4 regions of the Kitasatospora sp. NPDC058965 genome follow, and region 3 is predicted to be linked to each of the others. Evidence: riboswitches for the same ligand, from Rfam matches in the RefSeq annotation. Region 3 holds a riboswitch; each other region holds the start of a gene.
The links. A riboswitch is a leader RNA that binds a small molecule or an ion and turns the genes downstream of it on or off. The one in region 3 is predicted to bind cyclic di-AMP.

Region 1 (7,547 bases), on a different contig from region 3:
CGCGCATCGTCCCCGACTCGCGACCCTCCCGGAAGGAGGCGCGGAACTCCACCGTGCCGCTCTGGTGGAACGGCCCGCCCTCCGCGCTCCCCAAGATCTCCAGGCGCTCCCAGCGCAGCTCCGGCGCGAAGTCCAGCGTGCGCGGCCGGGTGTCGGGGTGCCAGGTGCGCAGCAGGTAGGCCTCGTCGCGCACCGCGAAGGCCGAGTAGCGCGAGCGCATCAACTGCTCCGCGGTGCTCGCCGGGGCGAGACCCCGGTGCAGCCTGCCGCAGCAGTCGGCGTAGGCGGCCGGCAGCCCGCACGGGCAGTCGACCGGGAGGGCGGGGGCGGTGCGGCGGCTGGTGCGTCGGGACATGGCCCCATTCTGACGGGCCGTGTCCCGACGCGGGCGCGCGGGTCAGGGGAGCTGGAGCTGCTGGCCCGGGAAGATCAGGTCGGGGTTGGTGCCGACCACGCCGACGTTGCCCTGGTAGAGGCCGTCCCAGCCGTCCAGGTGGTGGGCGTAGGCGATCCGGGACAGGCTGTCGCCGCTCTGCACCGTGTAGGTGTGGTCGCCCGGGGCGCCGGTCGGGTCGGGTGCGGTGGGCGCGGCCGGGGCGGGGGCCGACGGGGCGGGCGCGCCCGGCGCGGTGGGCGCGGCGGTGGCGGTCGGCGCCGGGGTGGTGCCGGGGGCCGTCGGGCTCGGGCTGGCCGGGGCGGGGGTCGCCGACGCGGTCGGCTGGGCGGGCGCGGGGGTGGCGGGTGCCGGCGTCGCGGTGGTGGGCTGGGTCGGGCTCTGGGTGCCGGTCGGCGCCGCGGTGGTGGGCGTGCTGGGAGTGGCGGGCGTGGTCGGGGTGACGGGCGCCGCGGGGGTCAGGGCTCCCGGCGCGGTCGCGCAGTTGCCCCAGGCGGTCGGCCCGAGGTCCGACAGCATCTGCTCGGCCACCGCGATCTGCTGCTCCCGGGTGGCGTGCGAGGGCACCGAGGCGTACTGGTCGCCGCCGTAGGCCAGCCACTGGCGCAGGGTCAGGTGCAGGCCGCCGTAGTAGCCGTCCCCGGCGTCGGCGACCCAGTTGCCGGCGGTCTCGCACTGGGCCACCGCGTCCCACTGGGTGGGCTCGGCGGCGTGCGCGCCGGTGGCGGTGAGCAGGGGGAGTGCCAGGCCCGCGCCGACGACGGTCGCCGTGGCGACCGCCTTGTCGGCCTGGGTGGGGCGGCGGTGGCGGCCGGGGCCGGAAAACACCATGCAGATGTCCCTCTCCGCACGCCTGCGAGGTGAGCTGTCGGGTTCGGGCCCAGAGAGTGGTCGGCCCGGCCGTCCCGTGCGGGACGGCTTCACCCCTAGCCGTGGGAGACGGCGTCGAAACTGGGTCCCCCGCCCCTGCCCAGAGGAGTCGTCGTGGTCCCGGGGGCGCGGTGGGCAGGATTCGGCGTTCCGCGTTCGGGGGCCCGGTGCAGTCCGGGTTGCCAGGGAGACTAGACGGATCATCATTCCGATAACAAGCTCGCATCGCATACGTCACACCAGCATCACCGAAGTCGTGCAGGAGAACCGCACGCTCCCTCAGCTGCCGGGGGGTCTGCGGACGGTCCGCGCACGGCCGGTGGGCGTGCACGTGCGCCGAGCCACCGTGCCTCCGGGGGCGGAAGGCACGGGGACTCGGCGCCCGTGGTCCAGGAGCTTCTTGAGCTGTCCCCGAGCCTGGCAGGTTCGGGCCGGCAAATCAACAGGTGTGGATGTGATTGCCGTTCAGATTCACATCAGCGAAGACCGATTGGGCCGGACGGATGGTCGCCGGTGACCCGCACCGGCGCGGGTCACGGCCCGGGCCCGGGAGCTGGGGCAGCGTCAGCAGCGCTCCTGTCGTCCCGAGAGAGGCCGCGCAGCCATGGTGTCCCTGTCCGGGTCCACAAGCAGTAAGGGCCGTCACGCGCTGCGCCGGGAGGTGGGCCTGGTCGGCCTGCTCTGGGCCTCGGTGGGCGCGATCATCGGTTCGGGCTGGCTGTTCGGCGCCGAGAAGGCGGTCAAAGCGGCCGGCCCCGCGGCGCTGCTCTCCTGGGGCATCGGGGCGGTGGCCATCGTGCTGCTGGCCCTGGTGCACGCCGAGCTGGGCGGCCTGTTCCCGGTGGCGGGCGGCACCGCCCGCTACCCGCACTACGCCTTCGGCGGCTTCGCGGGGATGAGCTTCGGCTGGTTCACCTGGCTGCAGGCGGCCACCATCGCGCCGATCGAGGTGCAGGCGATGCTGGGCTACGCCCGCCACTGGCACTGGGCGGACGGCTTCCAGAAGCACGACGGCACGCTGACCGCCTCCGGCTTCGCGGTGGCCGCCGCGCTGCTCGCGCTCTTCGTCGCCATCAACTTCCTGGGCGTCAAGTGGCTGGCCCACACCAACAGCGCCGCGACCTGGTGGAAGGTGGCGATCCCGGTGCTGACCATCGTGGTGCTGGGCGTCAAGGAGTTCCACGGCAGCAACTTCACCTCGCACGGCTTCGCGCCGTTCGGCGCCCGCGGGGTGCTCTCCGCGATCAGCACCAGCGGGGTGATCTTCGCGCTGCTCGGCTTCGAGCAGGCCATCCAGTGGGCCGGCGAGAGCACCCACCCGCGCCGCGACATCCCGCGCGCGGTGCTCGGCTCGGTGCTGATCGGCAGCGTGATCTACCTGCTGCTCCAGGTGGTCTTCATCGGGGCGCTGCCGGTGTCCAGCTTCGCCAACGGCTGGGGCGCGCTGGACTACCCGGGGATCAGCGGCCCGTTCGCCGGACTGGCCTCACTGATCGGCCTGGGCTGGCTGGCCACCGTGCTCTACATCGACGCGATCATCTCGCCCGCCGGCACCGGCCTGATCTACACCACCTCCAGCTCCCGGATCACCTACGGCCTGAGCCGCAACGGCTACGCGCCCGACGCGCTGCAGAGCACCGACCGGCGCGCGGTGCCCTGGGCCGGCCTGCTGATCGCCTTCGTGGCGGGCGTGCTCTGCTTCCTGCCGTTCCCCAGCTGGCAGCGGCTGGTCAGCTTCATCACCTCGGCGGTGGTGCTGATGTACGCCGGGGCGCCGCTGGCCTTCGGGGTCCTGCGCAAGCGGTTCCCGACCCTGGAGCGGCCCTACCGGCTGCCCGCCGGCGAGGTGATCTCCCCGCTCGCCTTCGTGGTGGCGGGCCTGGTCATCTACTGGTCCGGCTGGGACACCCTGTGGCGGCTCGGCGCCTCGATCCTGCTCGGCTACCTGCTGCTCGGCTCCTACGCCTGGTACGCGCGGGCCAAGGGGCTGCCCAACGCGCCCCGGATGGACTTCCGGGCCGGGCAGTGGCTGCCGGTCTACCTGGTCGGCATGGGGGTGATCTCCTGGCAGGGCCAGTTCGGTGTCGGGGCCACCAAGAACCTGGGCCTGTGGTGGGACATCGGGCTGGTCTCCGTCTTCTCGCTGGCCATCTACTACTGGGCGCTGGCGGTGGCGCTGCCGGTCGAGGAGATCGAGCGGAACATCTCCGACGTCGAGGTGCTGGACGCCGGCGGGCACTGACCGGCGCGTGAAGTTGGCCGCGGCCCGGAGCGCCGCGGCGGCGGCGGACGGCCGGTCGGTACAGGATGGTCGCAGGTAGACCGGGCGAGGTGGACGACTTTGGACGACTCCCGCTTCCCGTTCCTCGACGGCGTGGCAGGGGTGCTGGTCGACGGCGGTGGCAGGATCCTGGACTGCACGGCCGCGGCCGAGCGGGTGCTGGCGCTGCCCGCGACCGCGCTGCGCGGGCGGCCGGTGCGCGAGCTGCTGGCGGGCCCCGCCGAGGGCGGCCGGGACGGCGAGCCCGGGCCGGGGGCCGGCTGGCTCGGCCGGGCCACCGTGCGCACCGGCGACGGGCAGGTGGTGGACGTCGAGCTGCGGGTGCTGACGCTGCGCGCGGCAGCCCCCGGGGACCGCTCGGCGGCCCGGTTCGTGGTGCTCGGCGCACCCGGCGAGACCGCCGACCGCTGGCAGCAGGACCAGGCGTTCTCCCGCGAGCTGTTCCTGCAGGACCGGTTCGGGCTGGCGGTCTTCGACGAGGAGCTCAACCTGGTGCGGACCAACGCGCACCTGCTGCCGTACTCCGGCATCCCCACCGACCTGCGCGGCACCAGCCTGCGCGACCTGCTGCAGCCGGTGGACGCCGAGGCGGTCGAGGCGCACCTGCGCGAGGTGCTGCGGACCGGGCAGCCGCTGGTGCTGGCCGAGGAGCTCGCGCGCACCGTGGTCGACCCGCGCAGCGGGCGGATGCTGGCGATCTCCGCGTTCCGGTTGCAGGACCCGGAGGGCCGGGTGATCGGCGTGACCGCGCTGTTCAGCGACATCACCGAGCAGTACCTGGCCCGCCGACGGCTCGCCCTGCTGCACGAGGCCACCGCCGCGGCCGCCCACTCGCTCTCGGTCGGCGAGAGCGCGCAGCACCTGGCCGCCGTGCTGGCCCAGGGCTTCGCGGACGCCGCCGTGGTGGAGCTGGCCGCCGCCGTCTTCACCGGCGGGGAGCCGCTGCCGGACGCCGACGGCCGGCTGCTGCTGCGCCGCACCGGGGTGGCCGGCCCGCCCGAGGCGGTGCCCGCCGCCGGGGACACCGTGCTGGTCGGCGCGGAGGGCGACACCGAACCCGAGGACCCGGTCGACGCCTGGAGCATCCGGGTGCCGCTGGTGGCCCGGGGCGTGCTGCTCGGCCGGATCTGGGTGCGGCGGGACCGTTGGAAGGACGCGTACGAGGAGGACGACCGGGTGCTGATGCGGGAGATCGCCTCCCGTGCCGCGCTGGCCCTGGACAACGCGCGCCGCTACACCCGCGAGCACCGGGCCGCGATCGGTCTGCAGCGCAGCCTGCTGCCCCCGGCGGTCAGCTCGGTGGCGGCGGTCACCACGGCCAGCGTCTACCTGCCCACGGACACCGCGGGCGGGGTGGGCGGGGACTGGTTCGACGTCATCCCGCTCTCCTCGGCCCGGGTGGCGCTGGTGGTGGGCGACGTCACCGGGCACGGCCTGCACGCCTCCGCCACCATGGGCCGGCTGCGCACGGCGGTGCGCACCCTGGCCGACCTGGAGCTGGAGCCCGAGGAACTGCTGGTCCACCTGGACGACCTGGTGGCCCAGTTGCTGGTGGAGTCGGCCCTGGTGGCGGACATCGACGAGGAGGCCCAGTTCGCGGTGGGCGAGACCGCGGCCGACCTGCCGCAGGGCACCGAGCCGGTCACCTTCGGCGGCACCTGCCTGTACGCGGTCTACGACCCGGTCGCCCGGGTCTGCACGGTGGCCAGTGCGGGCCACCCGCCGCCGGCCGTCGCGCGCCCGGACGGCAGCGCCGACTTCCTGCCGGTGGTGCCCGGGCCGCCGCTCGGGGTCGGTGGGCTGCCGTTCGAGTCGGCCCGGGTGGAGCTGCCGCCCGGGAGCGTGCTGGCGCTCTACACGGACGGCTTGATCGAGCGCGGCGAGGGGGACATCGACGCGGGCATGGCGGAGCTGTTGCGCCGGCTCGCCGTGGTGGCGGGGGAGGAGCAGCCGCTGCGGGAGGCGGGGCAGCAACTGGTGGCCGGTCTGCCGCCGACCCGCCTGCACGACGACGTGACGCTGCTGCTGGCCCGGACCAAGGCGGTGCCGGCCGACGACACGGCGGTCTGGTCGGTGGATCCGGAGCCGGCCGCGGTGGGCCGGATCCGGGAGGCGGCGACGGCGACGCTGGTCGAGTGGGGCCTGGCCGACCTGACCTTCACCACCGAGCTGGTCCTCTCCGAGCTGGTGACCAACGCGATCCGGTACGCGGGCGGGCCGGTGACGGTGCGGCTGATCCGGGCCGACACGCTGACCTGCGAGGTCTCGGACGGCAGCGCCACCCAGCCCCGGATGCGGCGGGCCCGGCTGACGGACGAGGGCGGGCGCGGTCTGTACCTGGTCGCGCAGCTGACCAACCGCTGGGGGAGCCGGTACACGCCGGCGGGGAAGACGATCTGGACGGAGCAGGAGCTGCCGCCGGGGTGAGGCGCGCCCGGGGCGGGGCTGCCGATGCCGGGCCCCGGGCAGGAGCAGTCCCCGGTAGGTCGGGGATCGGTCCTGCGCGTCCCTGCCGTCGCTCGGGAGCGTGCTGTCGATCCGGCCTGCCGGGGGCCTGGCCAGGCCTTCGACATGGGAGTCGCTCGGACGGACGGTGAACGTCTCCACCGGCGGTGCGGCCCTCGCCTCTGTCTGGTGTACCTGTCAGTCTAACTCCGAAACCGCCGGTCAGCGGCGGTGTCCCGGGGATTTCTGCACCGGCTGCGTCAGAACGTCCAGCGGGTCGGCGTGCCCGTGAAGTCCTCGTCGGAGAGCGCGAAGACGGAGTCCGGGACGACCCGGAAGGTGGCGTTGACCGCCGGGTCGAGGAAGTCCGCGGCGTAGGCGGTCGCGTACTTCTCGTTGAGCGCGGCCAGGAAGTCCGCGATCGCCGGCGCCTCGGTGACCACCCCGGCCGTACCGTCGAGCACCACCGGGTGGTGGGCGTCGTCGGTGGCCACCGTGCAGGCCGGACCGGCGGCCAGGTTGCGGTACTTGCGCGACTGCACGCTGCTGCTGAACCAGAGCGCCTCGCGCAGCCAGACGCCCCAGACCGGCATCAGGTGCGGGCGCCCGTCCGGGCGCACGGTGGCGACCCAGTACTCGTGCGAGTCGGCGAGCCTGCGCTCGGCCCAGAACCAGGGCAGCAGTCCGCTGCCGCCGTCCGCCGGGAGGATCCCGTACCCCGGCATGTGCGGTCGGGCGCTGCGGCGCGGCGGCACGGGGTCATCCGGCCGGGCTCGGGGCCGGGGAGGCGGACGCCATCGGTCAGTTGCCGCCCATCGCGGCCTTGGCGCGGGCCGCCATCTCGGCGGCCGGCACGTCCTCGACGTGGGTGGCGACGCTCCACCGGTGGCCCCACGGGTCCTCGAAGCTGCCGGTCCGGTCGCCATAGAACTGGTCGTTCACCGGCCGCAGTTCCTTCGCCCCCGCGGCCAGTGCCCGGGCGAAGACCGCGTCGACGTCCGGCACGTAGACGTTGAGCAGCACCGGGGAGCCGCCGACCCGCTTGGGGCCCACGGCGCCCGCCTCGGGGAATTCGTCGGCGATCATCACCACCGAGTCGCCCAGCTGCAGTTCGGCGTGCCCGATCCGGCCGTCCGGGCCGGTCATCCGGTCGCCGCGCTGCTGCAGCCCGATCACCGAGGCGTAGAACTCGATCGCCGCGGCGGCCCCGTCCACGAAGAGGTAGGGCGAGACGCGCGGGTAGCCGGCCGGGATCGGCTCGACGTCGGGCATGCTGACTCCTGACCGCTGGCTGGGACCGCCGGGACGGGCCAAGCCTGGCACGGGAGCTGACGGATCGTCGGGCGCCGCGCCGTCAGCCGCCGGGGCGTCAGTTCCCCTGTCGGGCCGGGGCCGGGCCGGCGGACAGGCTCAGCGCCTCCGCGACGATCGCGTCCAGCCGGGCGTGGTGCGCGCCGCGCCAGTAGACCTGCTCGCAGTCCGCGCACTGGGCGAACACGTCGTAGGAGCGCTCGGTGCCGTCCGCCAGCCGCTCCTGCACCGCCGCCTTGTCGGCGG
Region 2 (7,547 bases), on a different contig from region 3:
CCACATGGGCAAGTTCAACGCCCGCGCGGCCGGCGCCGACGCGGAGCGGTCCGCCGCGCTGGACGCCCAGGTGGCCGAGGTCCGGTCGGGGGCCAAGCGCTCCTCCGCCACCCCGGACGAGGTGCGCGGCCTGTTCGCCTCGGACGACGCGGGCCTGCGGATGCAGGCGCTGGCGCTGACCCAGGGCAACCCGGCGCTGGGCGACTTCGAGTCGGTGCTGGAGTACATCGAGCACCCGCGTTCGGCGTTCGAGCACTACCAGTCCCTGCTGGCCGCGCGGGGCATGCTCAACCGGCTCGGCCGCGACCAGCGGATGCGCCTGCGCGCCGCCGTGGTGGCCCAGTTGCTCGCGCCGGACGGCATCCCGGACGCCTCGGACCGCCGCTGGGTGGCCGAGCGGATCCTGGCCAAGCTGGACGCGATCGGCCAGGTCCCCACCCCTCGTCCGTCCGGCGTCTGAGCGGCGCCCGACGGTCAGTCGGCCAGGGCGGCGCGCAGCGCCGCCAGCTCCTCGGCCCGCAGCCCGTGCCCGAGCAGGTACGCCTCCACCGAGCCGTGCTGCTCGCGGATCCGGTCCAGCACACCGGTCAGCAGCTCGGGCCGGGCCGGGTTGGAGACCCGCAGCCGCCCGCGCTCGTCCAGGTACTCCACCGGCCCGTCGTCCAGGCCGAGTCCGGCGTTGGAGGCCAGGTAGTCGGCCAGGATCTCCTCGTCCGGCACCCCCAGCAGGTCCAGCAGCACCGCCACGGTGACCCCGGTGCGGTCCTTGCCCACCGCGCAGTGCACCAGCGCGGGCAGCGCGCGCGGCTCCAGCAGCCGGCGGACCACGGTCACCAGCACCGGGCCGGCGGTGTCGGCCAGCAGCCGGTAGATCTGCGGCAGCGGCTCGTCCCGGTGGTTGGCGTCCTGCGGCAGCATCGGCAGGTTGACCACGTCCAGCTCCAGCTCGTGCAGCCGGGCCGGCCAGTGCGCCACCTCGGCCGGGTCGCGCAGGTCGATCACGGTGCGCAGGCCCAGCTTGGCCAGTGCCCGGGCGCCCTCGGCGGTGAGCTGGTTCAGGGTCGCGGAGCGGTAGAGCAGTCCGGGGCGGACCTCGCGGGCGTTGCGCAGTCCGGCTATCTGAAGATCAGTCATGACAGGGACGGTAGCGACGGTGCCGGGCGAGCGCGAGGACGTATCTGCGCCGTCCGTCGCCGGGCACCCGGTGCACCCGCAGCTCGCTGCGGATCCCGCGCCGCCCGAGCGCCTCGCGCAGCTCGGCCAGGTGCGGGCTGCGCCGGCCCGCACCGTCGTGCAGCGGGTGGACCAGGACCGTGCCGGCCGGGTCGGTGACCCGGACCAGCTCGTCCAGGGCGGCCAGCTGGGCGGCGGGCGGGAAGAGCTCGGGGTAGGCGAAGAGCAGGTAGGAGCTGAGGGTGAGGGCGAAGCTGCCGTCCGCGAAGGGCAGCCGGGGCAGCGCGGCGGCCACGTAGTCCGCGGGGTGGGCGGCCCGGTCGGCGGCGAACAGCCCGCGCGCCCGGTCCCAGCTGCGCAGGTACCGCTCGTACGGGCGGTACCTGGCCGGCTGGTAGCGCTGCGGGGCGGCGGTCATCGCCGCGGCCATCGCGCCCCGGGCCCGCTCGGCCCCGGCGAGCAGTTCGGCGGCCGGCCGGGCGTAGGCGGGGTCGGCGGCGACCACCCGGCAACCCAGCCCGCGGGCCTCGGCCACCAGGGCGGCCGCCCCGCCCGGGCAGTCCAGCACCGGCCCGGGCAGCCCCCGCAGCCCGGTCCGGCTGAGCCCGAAGAGCGCGCAGTACTCGTCCAGCGGACGGGAGGTGATCAACACGGCCCCAGCCGACCACGCGCCGGGGCCGCCCGCATCCCGGGCGCTCAGCCGGCCAGCAGTCCCCGGGCGGCGGCGCGGGAGACGCTGGTGAGCCAGTGGGTGAGGCGGACCGAAAGGAGGAGCAGCAGCAGGCCCAGCAGGCAGGCGCCGGCCACCTGCCAGAACGAGGCGAGGTAGTAGGAGTGGTGCACGCCCGCGCCGTCGTCGTAGTCGGCCACCTGCAGCCCCGGCCAGCCCACGTAGCGCGGGTAGACCCAGGTGTAGGCGGGCAGCAGCGCCAGCGCGAGCCCGACCGACCAGAAGGTGACGCTGACGCAGAAGCTGAACACGTGCCAGGGGAACATCACCACCTGGTACGCCACCGCCTTCCACCCGGCCGCGTCCCGCAGCCCGGCGGTGATCCGGGACCAGAAGCCCGGTCCGGCGGCCCGCACCGGGGCCGGCGCCGGCAGCCGCTCCCCCAGCAGCCGGGCCACCCGGCCGCGCTCCACCGCGCCGAGCCCGCGGGCGCAGGCCAGCAGCAGCGCCAGCACCGGCAGGCCGAGCGCGGTCACCAGGGTCCCGGCGCCGAGCGCGAACAGGGTCAGCACCCAGCAGAAGCCGACCGCGGCGACGGGCAGCGAGCCGGCGACGTAGGCCAGCTCCCGGGAGGCCTGCCGGGCCCGGGCCCGGCCCCTGCTGCCGGCGGCGGGCGGGTCGTAGTCGTGGAGGTCGGGTGCCGTGGTCGAGGTCATGCCCCCAATCTGCCCGCCGGCCCCGGCCGCCGGGAATGGCGCTGCCCGGCGGACCCGGGGTGGGGTTAACCCCCCTGCGGCCGCCACTCGTGTGCGAGCAGCGAGTACTGCAGTGCGTCGTGCCAGCTCTCCCGCAGGTAGAGGTCGTCCCGGATCCGGCCCTCCAGTTGGAAGCCGACCTTGCGCAGCACCCGGGCCGACGCCAGGTTGGCCGGGTCCAGCCGGGCCGCCAGCCGGTGCAGGCCCAGCTCGCCGAAGCCGAAGCCGCAGAGCAGCCGGGTGATCTCGGTGGCGTAGCCCAGGCCCCAGGCGTCGCGCCGCAGCGCGTACCCGATGAAGGCGGCCTTCTGGCTCTCCGCGCCCTCGACGCCGAGCACCGCGTTGCCGAGCGGGACGGCGTCCTCGCCCTGCTCGGTCAGGGTGACGGCCAGCCGGAAGACGGTCCGCGGCTCCTTCTCGGCCTCCTCCAGGTAGAGGGCGACCTGGTCGGCGCAGTCCTCCCGGTCGCGCGGCTCGAACGGGAGGTAGCGCGCGGTCTCCGGATCGCCGAAGATCGCGTGCAGCGCGTCGATGTCGCGCGGCACGTGGTGGAACTCACGGATCGTCAGCCGTGGCCCGGTGAGCAGGACGGGGTGCATGGCAGGTACGGTAACGGCCGCGCGAGCGGTTACGGTACCTGCCATGGACACCGAGGACCTGCGGCTCGCCCCCCGGCCGCACACCGCTGAGCTGCTGCGTTGGGCCGAGGAGCAGGGCCTGGAGCCGGTTCCCGAGGGCCCGCTGAACGCGGTGCTGACGCTGCTCGAACTGGGTGACGCCAAGGTGTACGAGGGCGTCCCCGAACTCACCTCACCACTGCTGCAGGAGCTGCTGTACGAGCGGATCCACCTCTACGTGCAACCCGGCCCCGGCCAGGACCCGCTGGCCTACGGCGCGGCGGTGCGGCTGCTGATCGACCACCAGCGGGCGGCCAAGCGGCTCAACGCCAAGCGGCAGCAACGGCTGCACGAGGAGGCGCAGTGGCAGGGCGAGCTGCTGGCCGACCTGCTGCGCCGCCCGCACCTGCTCACCTGGCCGCGGCTGTACGCGCTGCTGCTCTGGCAGCACGGGGTGGACACCGCCGACCCGGCCGCGGTGCGGGCCTTCCTGGACGGCTACCGGGCACTGGCGGAGCCGGAGCGGCTGGCGCTGCTGGCCGGCCTCGACCGGCTGGACCAGCCGGAGGGCGCGGCCGGCTGGACCGAGGGCGTGCTGCTGGCGATCGGGATGGCCACCGACGGCGGCCGGCTGCTGGTGGAGAACCGGTTGATGCAGCGCAGCTACCGCAACCTGGCCGGACTGAACGCCCTCGGCCTGCCGATGCCCGAGGAGCTGGCCGGCGACTACCCGGCCTTCGAGGCGGCGGTGCAGGCCGAGGCGCTGCGGCTGCTCGGCGAGTGGACCGTCCCCGGCCTGCCCGAGCTGCTGCTGACGGAGTACCGGGACCTGGCCCCCGAGCCGGACGGGGACCAGGTGGACCAGTACGTGATCGACCGCGGCCTGGTCGAGCTGCCCGACCTGGCCGAGTGGGACGGGGACGCTACAGCGTGACCCCGCCGGCCGCCAGCCACTGCGCCGGGTCCACCGGGGCGCCGCCGCCGGGACGGACCTCCAGGTGCAGGTGCGGGCGGGTGGCGCTGCCGGTGGTGCCGACCCGGCCGAGCTCCGCGCCGGCGGCCACCGGGCCGGCCGGGACGGTGATCGAGGCGAGCTGGCAGTACCAGATCTCGGTGCCGTCGGGCAGGGTCTGGATCACCCGGTAGCCGTGCACGCCGGTCCAGCCGGCCGAGCTGACGGTGCCGCCGGCCACCGCGAGCACCGGGGCACCGGCCGGGGCGGCCAGGTCCAGGCCGGTCTGCAGCTGGGCCCACGGCGAGGCGGCGGCGGCCAGCGTCCAGGCGGCCAGCGGGGCCTGCAGGTCGAGCGGGGCGTCGGTGGACTGCGGGGCGACGGCCTGCACCGGCTGGACCACCTGCACGGCCTGCAGCGGCTGCACGGCCGGGGTGGACCGGACCGGCGGGGCCGGCTGGGGCTGCTGGGCGGCGCGCTTGGCGGCGGCCTCGTGCGCGGCCTCCAAGCGGGCGGCCTCCTCGGCGGCGGTGCGCTGGTCGGCCTGCTGCTGGATCCGGGCGGCCAGGGCCAGGCCGGGGTCGGCGCCCTGCGGGCCGCTCTCCTCGGTGGCGACCATGGCGGGCGCGGGCGCGGCGGCCTGGGCGGCGGTGGCGCCGATGCCGGTGGTGGCGCCCAGCGCGGCGGCCATCGCGGTCACGCCGAGCACCGGGGAACCGGGGCGGGACTGGCGCGGCAGCCGGTGCCGGGAGTTCTCGTCGGTGGTGCCCGGGTGGTCGAGCAGGGCCGGGGTGTGCGTCGACGCCACGGAGGCGTGCTCCTTTCCTTCCGTCTCGCCTACCGGGTTAGCTGACGGGTTCGGAGCAGGAAGGTCTCCTACGGACCGGTGCGGGCCGGTCCGATTCACCCCAAGGAACGGTGGTTCCCCGGCTCCCGGGCCGCCCTTCGGACGGCCCTGCGGATTAGGCGACGGCGCACGGTGCCGTCTGGGTACGGCGTTGCCGACCGCGCTGCGTTATTGAAATTTAATCCCAGAGGCCCGCGATTCCAAGCGCTCCCCGCGGGATTGTCGCAGCCTCACCTTGAGTGTCCGGTTGAGTACACGTACTCAGGTGCCGAGGGCCGGAGTTGGCGATTCTTCAGGCATGACTTCTCCAGTGTTGCCGAGAACCACCTCGGCCTACTACGTGCAGGCGGTCCTCTCCTTCGCGCTCGCCGCCGGCGGCCTCGCGCTGGGCATCGCCTACCTGCCGGTCAGCGCCTGGATGCGGGCCTTCCTGGCGCTCGGCCTGCTCTACACGGTCACCTCCGCCTTCACCCTCGCCAAGGTGATCCGGGACCGCCAGGAAACCGGCGAGCTGGTGAACCGGGTCGACCAGGCCCGGCTGGAGCGGCTGCTGGCCGAGCACGACCCGTTCCGGGTCGACGGCTAGGCCCGGGCCGCCCGAGGGACTTGACGGCTAAGGCTATTAGCCATAGCTTTGTGGATGTCGGCAGCGGCCGGCACCGCCGAAGGTCCGTCAGTCCAGGAGGAAGCCGTGCACACGCTCACCGCCCCGCAGACCCAGTACCTGCAGCTCCCCGGCGGCACCATCGCCTTCGACGACACGGTCGAGGGCACCGGCCACCCGGTCCTGCTGCTCCCCGGCATGCTCGACTCCCGGGCCTCCTACCGGCACCTGCGCCCGCTGCTCGTCGCCGCCGGCCGCCGGGTGATCACCATGGACCTGCGCGGCTTCGGCGAGTCCTCGATCGACTGGGACGACTACAGCCCGGCCGCCGCCGCCCACGACGCGCTGGCCCTGCTGGACCACCTGGGCGTCGAGCAGGCCGTGCTGGCCGGCAACTCCTACACCGGCGCCAGCATCGTCAAGGCGGCGGCCCTGGCCCCCGAGCGGGTGGCCGGCCTGGTGCTGATCGACGCGTTCGTCGAGAACGTGCCGCCGACCGTGCTGGGCCTCGCGATGCTCCGCCTGCTGGGCGCGGCGCTGCTCGCCTCCCCGAAGGTGTGGGGCTACTACCTGAACAAGATGGCCTACCCGGGCGGCGCGACCGAGGAGATCGCCGCCTACAACGCCGGCCTGGTGGCGGCGCTGCGCACCCCGGGCCGCAAGCGGGCCACCCGCGGCCAGGTCGGCGGCAACGCCGCGCCGGAGGGCTGGTGCGAGGGCGTCGAGGTGCCGACCCTGGTGCTGATGGGCAGCAAGGACCCCGACTTCCCCGACCCGGAGCTGGTGGCGGACCGTCAGGTCAAGGCGCTGAACGGCCGTAAGGTGATGATCCAGGGCGCCGGCCACTACCCCCACGCCCAGTCCCCGCAGGCCGTCGCCGACGCCGTGCTCCCGTTCCTCACCGAGGTGGCCTGATGCCCCGAGCCGGACTCAACCCCGACGCCGTGGTCGACCACGCGCTCGCGCTGATCGACGCGGAGGGCCCCGACGCCCTCACCCTGGCCGGCGTGGCCCAGCTGGCCGGGGTGGCCGCCCCCTCGCTCTACAAGCACGTGCCCGGCGGCCTGGCCGGACTGCGCCGGCTGATCGCGATCCGGGTCACCAAGGACTTGGCCGCCCGGCTGCGGTCGGCGACCGACGGACTGACCGGCGACGCCGCGGTGGAGGCGCTGCTGCGGGCCTACCACGGCTTCGCACTGGAGCACCCGCGCCGCTACGCCGCACTGCCGCAGGCCCCCTCGGCCGCCGACGACGAACTGCTCGGGGCCGCCACCGCCCTGGTCGGGGCGATCTTCCAGGTGCTGGAGGGGTACGGGATCGAGGACTCCGAGGCGGTGCACGCGACCCGCACCGTGCGCGCGCTGGCGCACGGGTTCGCCGCCCTCACCATCGGGGGAGCCTTCCAGCTGAGCGAGCAGTTGTCGGTGACCCAGGAGCGCATGATCGCGGTGCTCACCGCCGGGCTGCGCGACTGGCCGACCGGCCGGGTGTGACCCAGCCCCTGGCGGGCCGGGCCGGTCGTCGGACAGGATGCGGTCGATGGACCGCTGAGCCGCTGGAGGGCCGCATGACGAAGCCGAGCACCGCGCCGGGCACCGCCGCGATCCCGCGCCAGCGCGCCGGGCGCGCCGCACCGGCCGCCACCGGGTACCCGCCGGCCGAGCCGCAGCCCACCGGTTGGGCCGCCGTCCGCCGCACCCTGGCGATCCTGCGCGGCCTGGTCTCGATGCGCAGCGTGCCGGCCCGTCCGCAGCGCCACCACGACGAGTGACGCTCCGGGCGGCGGGCTGACGCCCGCACCGACCGGACCACTCCGCCGTCGCCGCCTCCCGGCCGATCCGCACCGGACCAAATAGGATATTCAGCACCAAAGTGCGGCAGCTGGGCCGCCCGCCCCCGGAGCGGAAGGGCCCGTGATGGATCGCAGTC
Region 3 (7,547 bases):
CAGCCAGGACCGCCAGCCGACCCAGTGCGGCGCGCCGGAGCCCTCGCTGCCGGGCGAGCGCAGCCTGAACGCGATCCGGGTCAGCTTCGGCGCCGGCACCCCCGAGGAGCACGTGGAGCGGTTCCTGGCCGCGGTGCGCGAGCTGACCACCTCGGGCGCGCGCTGGAACTACCGCAACGAGGGCGGGCGCTGCGTGGCGGACACCCGGCGCTGAGCCGGCGTCAGCGCCGGGTTCAGCCTTCGAGGCCGATCGCGAAGGCGGTCTCCAGGTCGTGCTGGGAGTAGGTGCGGAAGGCGATCTGGGTCTCGGTGTGCGCGACCCCGGGGACCTTGTTGAGCCGGCCGGGGATCACGTCCGCCAGGTCCTCGTGCCGGCGCACCCGCACCATGGCCACCAGGTCGTAGCCGCCGGTCACCGAGTAGACCTCGCTGACCCCGTCGATCGCCGCGATCGCCTCGGCGATCTCGGGGATCCGGTCCACGCTGGTCTTGATGAGCACGATGGCGGTGATCACGGCGGCGCTCCCTGGTGTGGCGGTACCCCCGGCCGGAGCCCGGGGGACGTCCGGTCAGCGTAGCGGGCACGCACTCCGGCCGCCCACACGGCGAGGAATCCGCCGGCGAAGCCGATCACGTGGGCCGGGTAGGCCACGCCCGGCGACCCGTCGTGCGCGGACCACCACTGCACCGCGAACCAGAGGCCGAGCACCAGCCAGGCCGGGAAGCGCAGCGGCAGGAAGAACAGCAGCGGCACCAGCGCGGTGACCCGGGCCCTGGGGTAGAGCCGCAGGTAGCCGCCGAGCACCCCGGCGATCGCCCCCGAGGCGCCGACCAGCGGTCGCAGCCCGGCCGCCCCGGTCCCGGTGGTGACCGCGTAGCCGTAGGCGGCCAGTGCGCCGGCCGCCAGGTAGAAGAGGAGGAACCGGGTCCGCCCCAGCCGCTGCTCCACCCCGGGGCCGAAGACGTAGAGGAAGAGCATGTTGCCCAGCAGGTGCAGCCAGCCGCCGTGCACGAACATCGAGCTGAGCACCGAGAGCGCGGGCAGCTTGCCCGGGGTGGCCCGGACCGGGCACTGCGGCAGCGGGGCGGCGGCCCCGGCCAGCTGAGCGGCGGTCAACGGACGGCCGGTCAGCAGCTCCGCCGGCACCGCGCCCCACCGCTGCTGGTAGCGCTGGGCGGCGCAGGCCCGCTCGGCGGGGGTGCGCCCGTAACCGGGCGCCGGCCCGCTCGGTCCGGCCAGCAGGACCAGGCAGTTGACGGCGATCAGCAGGTAGCTGACCAGCGGCGCCGACCGCGCCCGGGAGAGCAGCATGGCCCGATCCATTCCGCGCCCGGGCCCTCCCGACACCGCCCGGTACGGCGTTCGAGTGAGTCCGAAAGCTGGTCAGCAGCTGTCCACAGTGCGGAAGGCGGTGGCCTGAGCTGCGGTGGCAGGCCCTAGTCTGGAGCCCTGGCCGGCGCATCGGCCCGGACCAGGGACCCAGCCGAGAGGACCCCCTCCCCATGACCGTCCCCGTGCCCACGGCCGAGACCCGCTGGCGCTGCACCCTGTGCGGAAACCTGACCCGGTTCGACGTGACCCGGTCCTCGCGGGTGGTGGAGTACCTGCACCTGGACCTGGCGGGCGAGGCCAAGGTGGAGGAGCGCGAGGTGCTGACCGAGACCCTGGAGTCGATCCGCTGCCGCTGGTGCAACGCGGTCGACCAGGTCGAGCTGGTTCCGCGGCCGGACGCCGAGACCACTGACTGATCCGCACCGGATCCCGGTGCGGTGTTCTTCCGGGCACCGCGCACGAGACAATTGCCCCGAGGGGTGCACCCTGCCCGCACCGACGGCGGGGGCACCTCCCGGCCGACGGCCGGGGGAGAGTCAGCAGACCAGGGATCGGAGCCGAGGACGCCATGGACGCAGCGAGTCAGGCCGCCGAGCCCCAGGGACCGCCGCCTGCCGCCGACCAGGTCCCCGGCTCCGACCCCCGCGACGAGGAGCCGGGGCAGGAGGCGCCCGAGCAGTTGGACCGGCCGCTGCCCGAGGGGGTGCGCCGCCGGGTGGTCGGCCTGGCCGCCGACGCGCTGGGCGGCCTGCCCGCCGCCGACCTGCCGACCTCGCTGCGCCCGTACGCCAAGTTCACCGCCGCCCGCCGGGCCAAGTACGCCGGCACCGCGCTGGCCGCCGCGCTGGAGGCCGACCCGGTGTTCCGCTCGCGGATAGCGGACCGGCTGCGGGCGGGGCAGCCCGAGCTGGTCACGGCGCTGGAGGCCGGCCAGGTGCCGGGCGCGGCCGAGCCGCTGGACGTGGCGGCCGCCGCCTACCTGCTGCGCCCGCGCGGCTGGACCAGGCTGGTGGCCGAGGCCGGCGAGCAGGCGGAGCGCGCCGACGTGCAGGACGCCGCCGCGGAGGCGGCCCGGCTGGTGGAGAAGCTGCAGGAGGAACTGGCCGCGACCCGGCAGCTCGCCAAGGCCGACCTGGAGCGCCAGCGGGCCGAGGGCGAGGGCACCCGCAAGGAGTTGGACGGGCTGCGCAAGCGGCTGCGCACGCTGGAGAGCGACACCCGCCGGGCCCAGGCCGAGACCCGCAAGGTGGCGGCCGAGCTGGCCGAGGCCCGGGCGGCAGCGGCCGGCGAGCGCAGCGCGCTGGAGGGCGAGAACCGCCGGCTCAAGCACCGGGTGACCGAGCTGGAGGGCACCCTGGAGGCCGGCCGGCGCACCGCCCGGGAGGGCCGCAGCGTGGAGGACATGCGGCTGCGGCTGCTGCTGGACACCGTGCTGCAGTCGGCCCAGGGCCTGCAGCGGGAGCTGGCGCTGCCGGTCACCCAGCTGCACCCGGCGGACCTGGTGGACGCGGTGGTGCCGGGCTCGGCCTCGCCGCACGACGTGGCCCGGCGCGGCCTGGCCGAGGACGACCCGGCCCTGCTGGACCAGCTGCTGGCGATCCCTCAGGTGCACCTGGTGGTGGACGGCTACAACGTCACCAAGACCGGCTACCCGACGCTGCCGCTGGAGCAGCAGCGGCTGCGCCTGCTGGGCGGGCTGGCGATGCTGGCCCAGCGCACCCAGGCGGAGGTCACCTGTGTGTTCGACGGCCAGGACCTGGACGTGCCGGTCATCATGGCACCCCCGCGTGGCGTGCGGGTGCGGTTCAGCAAGACCGGGCAGACTGCCGACGAGTTGATCCGCAGCCTGGTCCGGGCCGAGCCGCAGGGCCGCCCGGTGGTGGTGGTGTCGGCCGACCGCGAGGTGGCGGACGGTGTGCGGAAAGCGGGTGCGCGCCCGGTCTCCTCGGTGCTGCTGCTGAACCGGCTGTCGCGGACCTGAGCGGACCGTTCGGCCACGACCCGTCGACGGGGGCGTGAAGGCCCGGTGAAAGACGCTGGGCCAAAGGTAGTTCGTCCCGAAGAGGGAGTGGCGCGAAGATCTGATGTTCACTAGGGTCTGGCGTCAAACCTATTTTTCCGGTCACTCATCCGATCGGGTGAGGCCGGCAGAAGAAGGAGCAGTCCGTGGCGTCGCACCGCCGTCCGAAGCAGCCGAGCCGCGCACGGGTGTCCGTGCTCACCGCAGCTGCGGCGACCGCGGTCGCCCTCTCCGCGCAGACCGGAGCCGCCTTCGCCGATCCCGCGCCCTCCAAGGACCAGGTCAAGGCGCAGATCGACGACCTGAACAACCAGCAGGAAGCGGCCACCGAGAAGTACAACGGTGAGAAGGAGCGCGGCGACCAGCTGCGCCAGCAGGCCTCCCAGCTGCAGGACCAGGTGGCCCGCACCCAGCAGCAGGTGAACGAGCTGCAGGGCGGCCTCGCGGCGGTGGCCGGCGACCAGTACCGCAACGGGGGCATCGACCCCTCGGTGCAGATGATGCTCAACTCGGACCCGCAGTCCTACCTGGCCCAGGCCTCCAGCATGCAGATGGCCACCACCAGCGAGACCGACGCGCTCAAGGGCCTGCAGGGCGAGCAGCGCAAGCTGGACCAGGAGAAGAAGGAAGCGGCCGACGTGCTGGCCGAGCTGGACCGCTCCACCCAGGCGCTGAACCAGGCCAAGTCGGACATCCAGTCCAAGCTGACCGCCGCGCAGAAGCTGCTGAACTCGCTCAGCGCCTCGGACCGGGCCGCGCTGCAGGCCGAGGACCGCGCCTCGCGCAGCGACCTGCGCCCGCCGATCAACCTGCCGCCGGCCTCCGGCTACGCCGCCGCCGCGGTGCAGGCCGCGCTCAGCAAGCTGGGCCACTCCTACGTGTGGGGCGCCTCGGGCGCCAACACCTTCGACTGCTCGGGCCTGACCCAGTGGTCGTACGCGCAGGCCGGCGTCTCGCTGCCGCGCACCACCTACGAGCAGGTCAACGTCGGCGCCGCGGTGCCGAGCCTGGCCCAGGCCCAGCCGGGCGACCTGATCTTCTACGGCCAGGACCTGCACCACGTGGCGATGTACATCGGCAACGGCCAGGCGGTGCACGCCCCGCACACCGGCGACGTGGTCCGGGTCGCGCAGGCCACCTCGATCGGCAGCATCTCGGCGATCCGCCGGCCGTGACCGGGCCGGCCGGACCCCGGCCGTCCGCCCGGCGCCGCCCGCCGCCCTCCCTCGAACCCCGCCCCCGCTGACCCGCCGTCGGGTCGGCGGGCGCCGGGCCGGCCTGAGGGCCCGTCAACCGCTCGCTGTGATCCGGGACACCTGTTCGTGTGCCGCACGATCAGCGCGCGGTGATCCGCATATCACCCACAGTCAAAGTTGGGCGTTTCTTCCGACAAAGATTTGAACAGATCACGGACCTGTTACTAGGGTCGTCATCCGGACCCACCGTCTTGGCGTCCACCCGGCCGGGTGGCAGCGGGGGTTACCGCCGAGTCCGGAAAGCGGCACGGGCAGTTGACTGCCCGACGGGGAGCCCCTGCGGGGGAGCCGTGGACCGGAGCCGGGGAACCACACGTTCCTCCGGGGTGAATCGGCGCCAGGTCGGCCGCGAGGTCGGTGAGGCGTCGTAGGGCAGCCTTCCAGCCCGAACCCGTCAGCTCACCCGGTAGGCGGTCGTAGGAAGAAGGATTCGTGGCGTCCCATCGTCGTCCCAAGCCCGTCGGCCGAACACGCGCGTCGATCCTGACCGCCGCAGCCGCCACCGCAGTCGCCCTCTCCACGCAGGGAGCGGCGCACGCCGACCCGGCGCCCACGCTGGACCAGGTCAAGGCCCAGGTCGACGACCTGAACGGCCAGGCCGAGGCGGCGAGCCAGGCCTACGAGGGGGCCCAGGCCAAGCAGCAGACGCTGCAGAAGCAGGTCGGCGACCTGCAGGACCAGGTGGCCCGCCAGCAGGACCAGGTCACCACCCTCCAGTACGGACTCGCCTCGGTGGCCGCGGACCAGTACGCGAACGGCGGCATCTCGCCGACCGTGCAGTTGATGCTCAACTCGCACCCGGACACCTTCCTCACCCAGGCCGGCTCGCTCAACGAGCTGAACAGCAGCCAGACCTCGTCCCTGAAGGAACTCCAGGGCGAGCAGCGCAAGCTGGACCAGGACAAGGCCGAGGCGCAGGGCAAGCTCGCCGAGCTGGACGCCACCACCAACCAGCTGAAGGCCGCCAAGGACGACGTCCAGGCCAAGCTGAAGAAGGCCCAGGACCTGCTCAACTCGCTGACCGAGCAGCAGAAGCAGGCGATCGCCGCGCAGGAGGCGAAGGCCGCCGCCGACGCCCAGGCCGCCGCGGCCAAGGCCGCCGCGCCGAGCCAGACCGCCTCCCGGGACACCACCCGCCCCGACCTGAGCGCCGTCCCGGCCGGCTCGCACGCGCAGGCCGCGATCGCCGCCGCCGTCTCGAAGTTGGGCTCGCCGTACGTCTACGGCGCCACCGGCCCCGGCACCTTCGACTGCTCGGGCCTGACCCAGTGGGCGTACGCGCAGGCCGGCGTCTCGCTGCCGCGCACCTCGCAGGAGCAGGCCTCGGCCGGCACCAACGTGGGCACCAACATCGCCAACGCGCAGCCCGGCGACCTGATCGTGTACTTCGAGGACATGCACCACGTGGCGATCTACGTGGGCGGCGGGCAGATCATCCACGCCCCGCACACCGGTGCCGTGGTGCGCTACGAGTCGGCCACCGTGATGCCGATCGCCGCCATCGTGCGCCCCTGACGCACCGCCGGCACCGCCCGGCGACCAGCAGCCGGAAAGGGCCCGGCTCCCGCGAGGGAGTCGGGCCCTTTCCGGTTGAATGTCCGATTGAGGATCAAATATTCGTATCGGTAGAGGTTTGGACTCGTCCGTCCTGACTCGCTAACGTCTGCGCTCGGACCTCAGTTGGACGATTGGAGTCGTCAGGCGATGGCGATGACGCAGCGCCCGGTGTCCCCGGGCCGTACTCCGCAGCAGGGGGCCGCACGCCGGCTCGCGAGAGTGCTGGCGGTCACGGCCGCCGCGACCACGGCGCTGGCCATAACGGCCGGCCCCGGGGCGCAGGCCTCGCCGCGCCCGGACAAGAACGAGGTCCAGGCGCAGGTGGACCAGCTGTACGGCGAGGCCGAGCAGGCCTCGCAGCGGTCGACCGCCGCCGAGCAGGAGGCGGCCCGGCTGCAGACCGAGGCGAGCAGCCTGCAGCAGCAGGTGGCGGTGGCCCAGGACACGCTCAACACCATGCGGGCCGACCTGGCCGCGGTGGCCGCGGCGCAGTACCGGGCCGGCGGGATGGACCCGGGGGTGCAGCTGATGCTCACCTCCGACCCGGACGGCTACCTGGCCCGGGCCCGCAGCCTGGCCCAGGACGGCCGCCGGCGGGCGGACTCGCTGCGCGAGGTGCGCGAGCAGCAGCGCCGGCTCGACCAGCGCCGCGCCGAGGCGACCGGCAAGCTGGCCGAACTGGAGGCGGTGCGGGCCGCGCTGGCGCAGAGCAAGCAGCAGGTGCAGTCCAAGCTGAAGAGCGCCCAGCAGCTGCTGAACGGGCTCAGCGCCGCCGACCGCAACCAGCTGGTGGCGCAGGACGCCAAGGACGCCGAACAGCGGGCCACCCGGGGGACCGACCGGATCGACCTGGGCACCCTGCCCCCGTCCTCGGACCGGGCGGCGATCGCGCTGGCCGCGGCGATGAGCCGGATCGGCTCCCCGTACGTGTACGGCGCGACCGGACCCGGCGCGTTCGACTGCTCGGGTCTGATGTACTGGAGTTGGCGGCAGGCCGGAGTGACCCTGCCGCGCACCTCGCAGGAGCAGGCCTTCGGGGGGCAGCGGGTGAGCCTGTCCGAGGCGCGACCGGGAGACCTGGTGATCTTCTTCAACGACATGCACCACGTCGGCATGTACGCCGGCGGGGGAACGGTGGTGCACGCGCCGCACCCCGGCGCCCGGGTGCGCTACGAGAGCGTGTCGGCGATGCCGGTGGCGGCGGTGGTCCGGCCCTGAGCGTCGAGCAGTCCGTCGCGGCGGGGCCCCCCGCCGACCCGTCCGCCGGTTCGCCCGCCCCCGACCCGGGGCCCGCCGCGCTGCCCGGGCGGCGCGGCGGGCTGTCCCGGCGGGCCGCGCTGCTGCTAGCGGCCGGCGGGCTGGCGCAGCTCTCGCTGCCCCG
Region 4 (7,547 bases), on a different contig from region 3:
GGCCGTGCACCACCCGCAGCGGCTCGCCCGCGTAGTAGCCGTCCAGGCCGGTCCAGGTGCCGTCCGGCTCGGGGCGGAACCGCGAGGTGCGGACCGCTCCGGACAGCTCCACCAGCTCCAGGTGGCGCTCGGCCCGCAGCTTCAGGGCGAGCGGGGCGGGCCCCCAGTACCAGGGCCCGGTCAGCGCCAGCAGCGCCGGATCCACCTGCGGCAGCGGCCGCCAGGGCTCGGGGAAGCACGGCTCGCGCTCGGCCACGATCCGGATCAGGTCGGCGGCCACCGCCGAGGTGCCGGCGCCCGAGGTCGCGTTGGCCAGGGCGACGGCCGCCACGTCCTCCTCCGGGCAGAGCCAGAACCCGGCCAGGAACCCGGGCATCGATCCGCCGTGCCCGACCAGCAGCCGGCCGTCCCGGCGCGCCAACTGCAGGCCCAGGCCGTAGCCGGCGTTCCAGTCGCCGTCCGGCGCCACTGCCGGGCGCCGCATCTCGGCGAGCGTCTCGGCGGCCAGCACCTTCCCGTCCCCGGCGGTCAGGAAGACCGCCCACCTGCACAAGTCGGCAGCCGTGGACCAGAGTTGGCCGGCCGGAGCCATCGCCCCGGTGTCGGCCGGCGGCTCGGGCAGCAGCACGTCCGCCCAGGGGTGCACCGCGAAGCCGCCCGCGTGCGGGGCCTGCGGCAGCATCGTGGTGCGGGTCATGCCGAGCGGCTCCAGCACCTCCTGGCGCAGCACCTCGCCCCACGGCTGCCGGCGCAGCCGTTCCACCAGCGCGCCCAGCAGGGCGTAGCCGGGGTTGGAGTAGTGGAAGCGCTCGCCGACCGGGTGCCGGAACGGCTGCTCCTCCAGCAGGTCGGACAGCTCCGGGCGGAGCGCGCCCGGCGTCCGCTCCCACCAGGGCCCGGGCGTCTCGGAGGAGAGTCCGGCCGCGTGGCAGAGCAGTTCGCGGATGGTGGCGCGGCCCGCGGCGGTGCCGGGCAGGTGCTGCTCCAGCGGGTCGGCCAGGTCCAGCAGGCCCTCGTCGCGCAGCCGCAGGACCAGCACGGCGGCGAAGGTCTTGGAGATCGAACCGATCCGGTACTGCACGTCGGCGTCCGGGGCATGGCCGTCGATCATGCTGCGGGCCCCCGACCAGACCATCCGGCCGTCGCGCACCACCGCGCCGACCATCGAGGGGGTCCGGCCCTGTGCCTGGCCGACCGCCAGGCGGTGCAACAGGGCTCTGCGGGTCTCGGGCAGCAGCGCCCCGGGCAGCAGGTCCGGCTGGGCCCCGCCGTTGGTGGCCAGCAACTCGTCCGACTGGTCGGGCATCTGATCTCGCATTCGCTCGGGCGGAGTGGCGAACTTCGACGATACCCGGGCCTGACCTGCACAGCTCAGGATTTTGCACGGGACATCCAACCGCTGTGGGGCGAGGGCCGGATATGCTTCCCCCGGCCGCCAGGGGAGGCGGTTTGACGAAGAGTCACGGGGACGAGGGTGAAGCGGTGCAGCACGAGCTGACGGACCTGCAGACCGACCGGCCGCACCCGGCGCGGATATACGACTACTGGCTCGGCGGCAAGGACAACTTCCCGCCGGACCGGAAGGCCGCCGAGCACGCGATCAGCGTCTCCGCGGACATCCCCGCCGCCGCCCGGGAGAACCGCGCCTTCCTGCAGCGCGCGGTGCGGATGATCGCCGGCACCGGGATCCGGCAGTTCGTCGACATCGGCGCCGGCCTGCCCTCGCCCGGCAACGTGCACGAGGTGGCGCAGTCGGTCGACCCGGACAGCCGGGTGGTCTACGTGGACAACGACCCGATCGTGCTCACCCACGGCCGGGCGCTGCTCGCCGACAACCGCAGCACCACCGTGTTCACCGGGGACGTGCGCAAGCTGGACGAGCTGTTCGACCACCCCGAGCTGCAGGCCCTGGTGGACTTCGAGCAGCCCGTCGCGGTGCTGCTGGTCGCGGTGCTGCACTTCGTCAGCGACGAGGAGGCGCACCGCGCGGTGCGCCAGGTGCTGGAGCGGGTGCCGGCCGGCAGCTACCTGGTGCTCTCGAACAGCACCCACGAGGGCAACCCCGAGCGGGCCGCCGAGGCCGCCAAGACCTGGGACAAGACCGAGACCCCGATCCGGCTGCGCACCCGGGACCAGGTGGCCGCGTTCTTCGAGGGCTGGGAGTTGCTGGAGCCGGGCGTGGAGTTCGTCCCGCTCTGGCGCCCGGACGGGTCGACCGACGGCACCACCCGGTGGATGTACGCGGCGGTCGGCCGCAAGGCCTGACGGCGGTTGTGGGGCGGAGGGCCCGGCGGCGGCGGGTCGGAGGGCCCGGCTGCGGTGCCGGGACGCCGGGCCCGACAGCGGTGGCGGGCCCGGGTCGCGCCGGTAGGGTGACCCGGATGAGACGCAGGAAGAGGCCGGTCGCACCCCTGCCGCAGCGGTTCGGGGTGGACCCGGTGCAGGTCCGGATGCCGCAGGACGGCAGCTGGCCCACGATCGGGCAGTACCTGGTGCACCGGCTCCCCGACGGGGTCGACGCGCGGCTGGCCGAGATGCTGCGGGACGGCGAGATCCTCGGGCCGGACGGTCCGATCGACGCCACCACGCCCTACTTGCCCGGCGCCAGCGTCTGGTTCCACCGGGACCTGCCCGCCGAGCCGACGGTCCCGTTCCCGCTCACCGTGGTGCACCGGGACGAGAACATCCTGGTGGTGGACAAGCCGCACTTCCTCGCCACCACCCCGCGCGGCAGCCACGTGGTGCAGACCGCGCTGTCCCGGCTGCGGCACGAGCTCGCGCTGCCCGAGCTCAGCCCGGCGCACCGGCTGGACCGGCTGACCGCCGGACTGGTGCTCTTCGTGGTCCGCCCCGGTGCGCGCGGCGCCTACCAGGGGCTGTTCCGCGAGCGCCTGGTGCGCAAGGAGTACCTGGCGGTGGCCCGGTTCGACCCCGGGCTGGCACTGCCGCGCACGGTGCGCAACCGGATCGTCAAGGAGCGCGGCGTGATCGCCGCCCACGAGGAGGCGGGCCCGGTCAACGCGGAGAGCCGGATCGAGCTGCTGGAGCGCCGCGGCCCGCTCGGGCTGTACCGGCTGGAGCCGCACACCGGCCGCACCCATCAGCTGCGCCTGCACATGTGCTCGCTCGGCCTGCCGCTGCTCAACGATCCGGTGTACCCCGAGGTGCTGCCGGCGGCCGACCCGCAGGACTTCCGGAACCCGCTCCAACTGCTCGCCAACCGACTGGAGTTCACCGATCCGCTGACCGGTCGCGAGGTCTGCCTGCAGTCCGGGCGTACGCTCGCGGCATGGGTGTGAGCTGTGTCATAGCAGGCGGTCCTGACTTGTTCCGGCCGGGCCGGCTGCCTAGCCTGCTCCAATCGCTCGCGGCTCGCGAGCACCGCCGACGGGACGCCGAATCCCGTCCACCCGTCGGCGGCGGACCCAGCAACGACACGGACGGGAGCGGGGGAACCAGGTAAGCGCCCGGTCTCACGTTCCCGCGTGCGGCCAGGCTTGGGGTGAAGCCGCTCCCACGGCGGCCGGGCTACTCGGCCCGAACCCGACAGCTCACCTCGCAGGCGTCACAGAGGACCCTGCCATGCGCATGCAGCTCCATGCCCGGCGGCGACGCGGTGCCCACCGCGCGGCCGGCCGCACCCGCTACCCCGTGGTACCCGGACGGATCGGCGCCGTCGCCGGATCCGCCGTCATCCTGCTGACCGCCCTCGGCAGCGCCCAGGCCGACGCCAGCACGCCCCGCGTCGTGGAGGACCGGCTCACGCCGAGCACCTTCGCCGCCGACACCCCGGGCACCGCCGCGCTGACCGTGCACTCCGCCGCCTGCCTGACCGCGCGCTCCCTCGGAGTGGCGGTGCGCAGCGCGAACGGGGCGAACTTCGACTTCCCGGGGGCGGCGCACGGGGTGCGGGTCTGCTCGGACGGGGTGAGCCTGACCACCGGCGCCCGGACGCTGCCGGCCGGCACGTACCGCGAGTTCGGGTACTGGCAGGACTCGGCCGGGCGGTACCACAACCTGCCTGCTCAGACGCTGACGGTGGGGAAGGCGGTGACGCCCTCCCCGTCCCCGTCCCCCTCCTCGTCGCCGAGCGCCGGCCCGAGCCAGAGCCCCACCGCGAGTGCCACGCCGTCCGCGTCCGCCACGCCGACCCCTTCGGCCTCGCCCACGGCTGCGGGTACCCCCACGGCGGCGCCCACGCCCACGCCGACCGCTACGGCGACCACCGGCTCGCCCAGCCCGTTCGCGACGCCGACCCCGACCCCGACGCCGTCGTCCACCCCCACCGGCACGCCCAGCTCGACCCCCAGCCCGAGCAGCACCGGCCCCGCCCCCACCTGGTCCGAGGACTTCGCCGGCGAGAACGTGCCGCTCGGCAGCTGGACCGGCTGCTCGGCCAACGGGCCCGTCCAGAACAGCCACTGCACCGGTCTGCCCGCAGGGGTGGACGCCAAGTGGTGGGCCTACCCGAGCGGCTGGCAGGACACCTCCAAGAACGGCACCTACGACCCGTCCAAGACCCTGTCCATCGCCAACGGTCAGATGAACATCCACCTCAACCGGGACAACGCCGGCACCTGGGTGGCCGCGCCGCTGCCCAAGCTCCCCGGCGCGGTGGGCAAGGACGGCGGTGTGCAATACGGGAAGTTCGAGATCACCTGGAAGGCCACTTCGGCCGCCGGCTTCAAGACCGCCTTCCTGCTCTGGCCGGACGGCGATGTCTGGCCGCAGAACGGTGAGATCGACTTCCCCGAGGGCAACCTGAACGGCAACATCTCCGCGTTCATGCACCGCCAGGGCGCCACCTCCGGCTCCGACCAGGACGCCTACGGGACCTCGGTGGCCGAGGCCGGCACCTGGCACACCAGCACCATCGACTGGGAGCCGAACAGCCTGACCTTCTCGCTGGACGGCAAGGTGATCGGCCACTCCACCAGCGCCGTCCCGTCCGGCCCGATGCACTGGGTGCTCCAGGCCGAGACCTCCATCGGCGGCGCGGTGCCGTCGGTGGGCAGCTCGGCGGACATCAGCATCTCCTCGGTGAAGTACTGGAAGGCGGGCTGACCGACCACCCGTTGACGCGCGACCGGGCGCTGCACTGCACTGCGCAGCGCCCGGTCGGCGTGGTCGGTGCGCGCCGCCCCGGTCGTCCTCCCGCTCCGCTCAGCGGGGCCCTCGGCCTGGCTCCGTCAGTCGAGCGAGTACCCGAGGACGCCCTCGGCGAACTGGCCTTCGCAGTTGTAGTCGTTGGAGTCGAAGTGCTCCCCGTTGACCTGGCAGCGCCGCACCACGCGACTCGCCAGGCCGGCCGGCGGGGCGGAGTAGATGTAGCCGAGCTGCCCGAGGTACTGCTGCCCCTCGCAGTTCCCGGCCAGCGAGGTGAAGGTGTCCGTCGCGTTCCACACCTTGCACGAGTACAGCGGCACGGTCCCGGCCACCTGGCCGCTGTAGAGCCAGCCGAGGCTGCCCTCCAGGTAGTAGCCCGCGGGTGCGGACCCGGTGGTGCTGAGGTGCTCCGGGCCGTTGTACCGGTTGAGGTTGACCGTGCCGGGGGCCGGCTGGGTGGCGCACTGCACCTGCGCGGTCGCCTCCCAGGTGCCGCCGGGCGGGAGCTGCGGGGCGGCGGCGCGCGCTGCCGCGTAGGGGCTGTCCAGCCAGGCCTGTGCGGTGCCCAGCGGCAAGCACTGTGCGCTGGAGAACCCGGCCGCCTGGGCCTGGGCGAGCGCGGAGTTGAGCGCCGCTTGCTTGGCCTGGGCCGCGGTGGATCCCGTCGCGTCCCCGTAGTAGTTGGCCTGGCTCGGGGCCGCGGAGGCGGGGATGGCGACGGCCAACAGCAGGGTGCCGGCCGCGGCGGCGGTGCCGAGCAGGCGAGAGAGCGTCCGCACGATTCGTCCTTTCGTCCGCGCGCCGGGCAGGCGGGAGCCGCCCCGGACGAGCGGGATCGGGAGCTGGAGATGGACCCGTTCATGTCAGTTCGAACGTGGAGTCAGCTTGGGGTCGACGATGACGCACCGTCAACTAGTGTGAAAAGTTTCGCCCTCTAAATTTATGTCAGCTAACAGCGTGGGTCGTGGGATGATCGCCGGGTGTCGGACGCCGCGAACCAGGACGAGCTCGCCCAGCTGCGCGAGCTGTTGATCAAGCACCCCCCGATGGCCCGGGCGCTGCCCGCCTTCGAGGTGGCCGACGCCCCCGAGCGGCCGGGCGAGCTGTTCGTCAACTGGCTGCTCGGTGCACTGCGGGCTGGGGTGCCCGACGCCCAGGTGATGGTGCTCGGCACCGCCGGGCCCGACGCGCGCGTGGTGGTGCTGCGCGACGTGGACCCGGGGGAGGGGGCGTGGTGGTTCGCGGGAGACGCGCGCAGCCCCAAGGGCCGCCAGCTGGCGGCCGACCCGCAGGCCTCGCTCACCTTCTACTGGCCGGCGCTGGGCCGCCAGGTGCGGGTGCGCGGCGCGGTGGAGATCGGCGCGCAGGAAGGGACCGAAGAGGCGTTCCGCCTGCTCAGCCCCAACTCGCGCACCGCCGCCCTGGTCGGTCGGCAGAGCGAGCCGCTGGCCGACCCGGCCGAGTTCACCGAGGCCTGGACAACCGCCGCGCAGCGGCTGGCGGCCGAACCGGACACTGTCGCCGAGGGCTACACCCGGTACGCGGTGCGGGCCGGGGAGGTCGAGTTCTGGCAGGGCGCGGCCGACCGCCGACACGTACGACTGCACTACCGCCGGACCGCCGACGGCTGGCAGCGCGAGCTCAGCTGGCCCTGAGCGCCGTCACGGTGGGACCGGACCGGACCGGACCGGACAGCACCGCCGGCACTACAACCCCGCGACCTGGGAATGCGATGTTGAAGGCAGACGCGTGAGCTTCCACCTGCACCTCCGGGCTGTCCCGCCGGCGGAGCTGCGCCCGGGCAGTCCGTGGACAACGGCCTTCATGCTCGCGGCCTGGGGCAACCGGCGGGAGGAGTGCGCCGCGGGGACGGCGGAGTCGATCGAGAAGGACTTCGCGGGCGTCCACCAGCTCTACACCGGCGCCGCCGACGGCCCCGCGGACACGGGGGACCCGAGCGGCCTGCCGATCTTCGGCGGTGAACTCGTTCCCCACGAGGACGGACCACCGTTCCTGATCCTGCACCCGCACCGGGTGGCAGAAGCCGCCGCGTTCCTGAGCGCGGCCGACTTCGACTCACTCTGGGAAGCCGCGGGCACCGCACTCCGTGCCACCGGAGATCCGGAGGTGGACCGAGATCTCTACCTGAGCCACCACCGAGGTCTCGCCGCCTTCTACCGGACGGCCGCCGACACGGGGCACGCGGTCATCAAGGCCTTCTGGTACTGAGACGCCCGGGACGGGAGAAGCGGCGGTTCGGGCTCTGGCCCGGGATGCGGAAAGCCCGGCGCCCCCTTCCCGCCGTGGTGGTGGGGAGGGGGCGTCGGGTTGGGTGAGCCTGGGTCAGCGGTCTCAGATGCTGAGGACCTGGCCCGGGAAGATGACGTCCGGGTTGCTGCCCACGGTCTTGACGTTCTTGCCGTACAGGGCGTCCACGGTGG

Region 1: linked by a shared signal. The riboswitch ahead of ACFW1A_RS33700 (transglycosylase family protein) and the one ahead of ACFW1A_RS17940 (NlpC/P60 family protein) in region 3 are both predicted to bind cyclic di-AMP.
Region 2: linked by a shared signal. The riboswitch ahead of ACFW1A_RS10720 (M23 family metallopeptidase) and the one ahead of ACFW1A_RS17940 (NlpC/P60 family protein) in region 3 are both predicted to bind cyclic di-AMP.
Region 4: linked by a shared signal. The riboswitch ahead of ACFW1A_RS29720 (glycoside hydrolase family 16 protein) and the one ahead of ACFW1A_RS17940 (NlpC/P60 family protein) in region 3 are both predicted to bind cyclic di-AMP.

The regions. Positions count from the first base shown of each region.
Region 1 is NZ_JBHYKG010000313.1:1,508-9,054, reverse strand. It holds gene ACFW1A_RS33705 (YchJ family protein) at 1-355, opposite strand, end outside; gene ACFW1A_RS33700 (transglycosylase family protein) at 398-1,225, opposite strand; cyclic di-AMP (ydaO/yuaA leader) riboswitch at 1,231-1,389, opposite strand; gene ACFW1A_RS33695 (APC family permease) at 1,869-3,506, shown strand; gene ACFW1A_RS33690 (SpoIIE family protein phosphatase) at 3,606-5,972, shown strand; gene ACFW1A_RS33685 (pyridoxamine 5'-phosphate oxidase family protein) at 6,251-6,745, opposite strand; gene ACFW1A_RS33680 (VOC family protein) at 6,792-7,262, opposite strand; gene ACFW1A_RS33675 (Mut7-C RNAse domain-containing protein) at 7,360-7,547, opposite strand, start outside.
Region 2 is NZ_JBHYKG010000045.1:21,835-29,381, reverse strand. It holds gene ACFW1A_RS10750 (hypothetical protein) at 1-460, shown strand, start outside; gene ACFW1A_RS10745 (tyrosine-protein phosphatase) at 475-1,134, opposite strand; gene ACFW1A_RS10740 (hypothetical protein) at 1,127-1,825, opposite strand; gene ACFW1A_RS10735 (sensor domain-containing protein) at 1,870-2,559, opposite strand; gene ACFW1A_RS10730 (GNAT family N-acetyltransferase) at 2,625-3,197, opposite strand; gene ACFW1A_RS10725 (hypothetical protein) at 3,241-4,149, shown strand; gene ACFW1A_RS10720 (M23 family metallopeptidase) at 4,139-4,975, opposite strand; cyclic di-AMP (ydaO/yuaA leader) riboswitch at 4,987-5,146, opposite strand; gene ACFW1A_RS10715 (YiaA/YiaB family inner membrane protein) at 5,313-5,600, shown strand; gene ACFW1A_RS10710 (alpha/beta fold hydrolase) at 5,706-6,533, shown strand; gene ACFW1A_RS10705 (TetR/AcrR family transcriptional regulator) at 6,533-7,111, shown strand; gene ACFW1A_RS10700 (hypothetical protein) at 7,186-7,389, shown strand; gene ACFW1A_RS10695 (SpoIIE family protein phosphatase) at 7,535-7,547, shown strand, end outside.
Region 3 is NZ_JBHYKG010000096.1:3,748-11,294, reverse strand. It holds gene ACFW1A_RS17970 (aminotransferase class V-fold PLP-dependent enzyme) at 1-214, shown strand, start outside; gene ACFW1A_RS17965 (Lrp/AsnC family transcriptional regulator) at 234-515, opposite strand; gene ACFW1A_RS17960 (rhomboid family intramembrane serine protease) at 512-1,312, opposite strand; gene ACFW1A_RS17955 (hypothetical protein) at 1,504-1,749, shown strand; gene ACFW1A_RS17950 (NYN domain-containing protein) at 1,902-3,314, shown strand; gene ACFW1A_RS17945 (NlpC/P60 family protein) at 3,500-4,528, shown strand; cyclic di-AMP (ydaO/yuaA leader) riboswitch at 4,886-5,038, shown strand; gene ACFW1A_RS17940 (NlpC/P60 family protein) at 5,042-6,124, shown strand; gene ACFW1A_RS17935 (NlpC/P60 family protein) at 6,314-7,384, shown strand.
Region 4 is NZ_JBHYKG010000239.1:4,658-12,204, reverse strand. It holds gene ACFW1A_RS29735 (serine hydrolase domain-containing protein) at 1-1,306, opposite strand, end outside; gene ACFW1A_RS29730 (SAM-dependent methyltransferase) at 1,450-2,265, shown strand; gene ACFW1A_RS29725 (pseudouridine synthase) at 2,382-3,299, shown strand; cyclic di-AMP (ydaO/yuaA leader) riboswitch at 3,394-3,573, shown strand; gene ACFW1A_RS29720 (glycoside hydrolase family 16 protein) at 3,583-5,064, shown strand; gene ACFW1A_RS29715 (hypothetical protein) at 5,190-5,885, opposite strand; gene ACFW1A_RS29710 (pyridoxal 5'-phosphate synthase) at 6,087-6,761, shown strand; gene ACFW1A_RS29705 (DUF1877 family protein) at 6,856-7,335, shown strand; gene ACFW1A_RS29700 (transglycosylase family protein) at 7,459-7,547, opposite strand, start outside.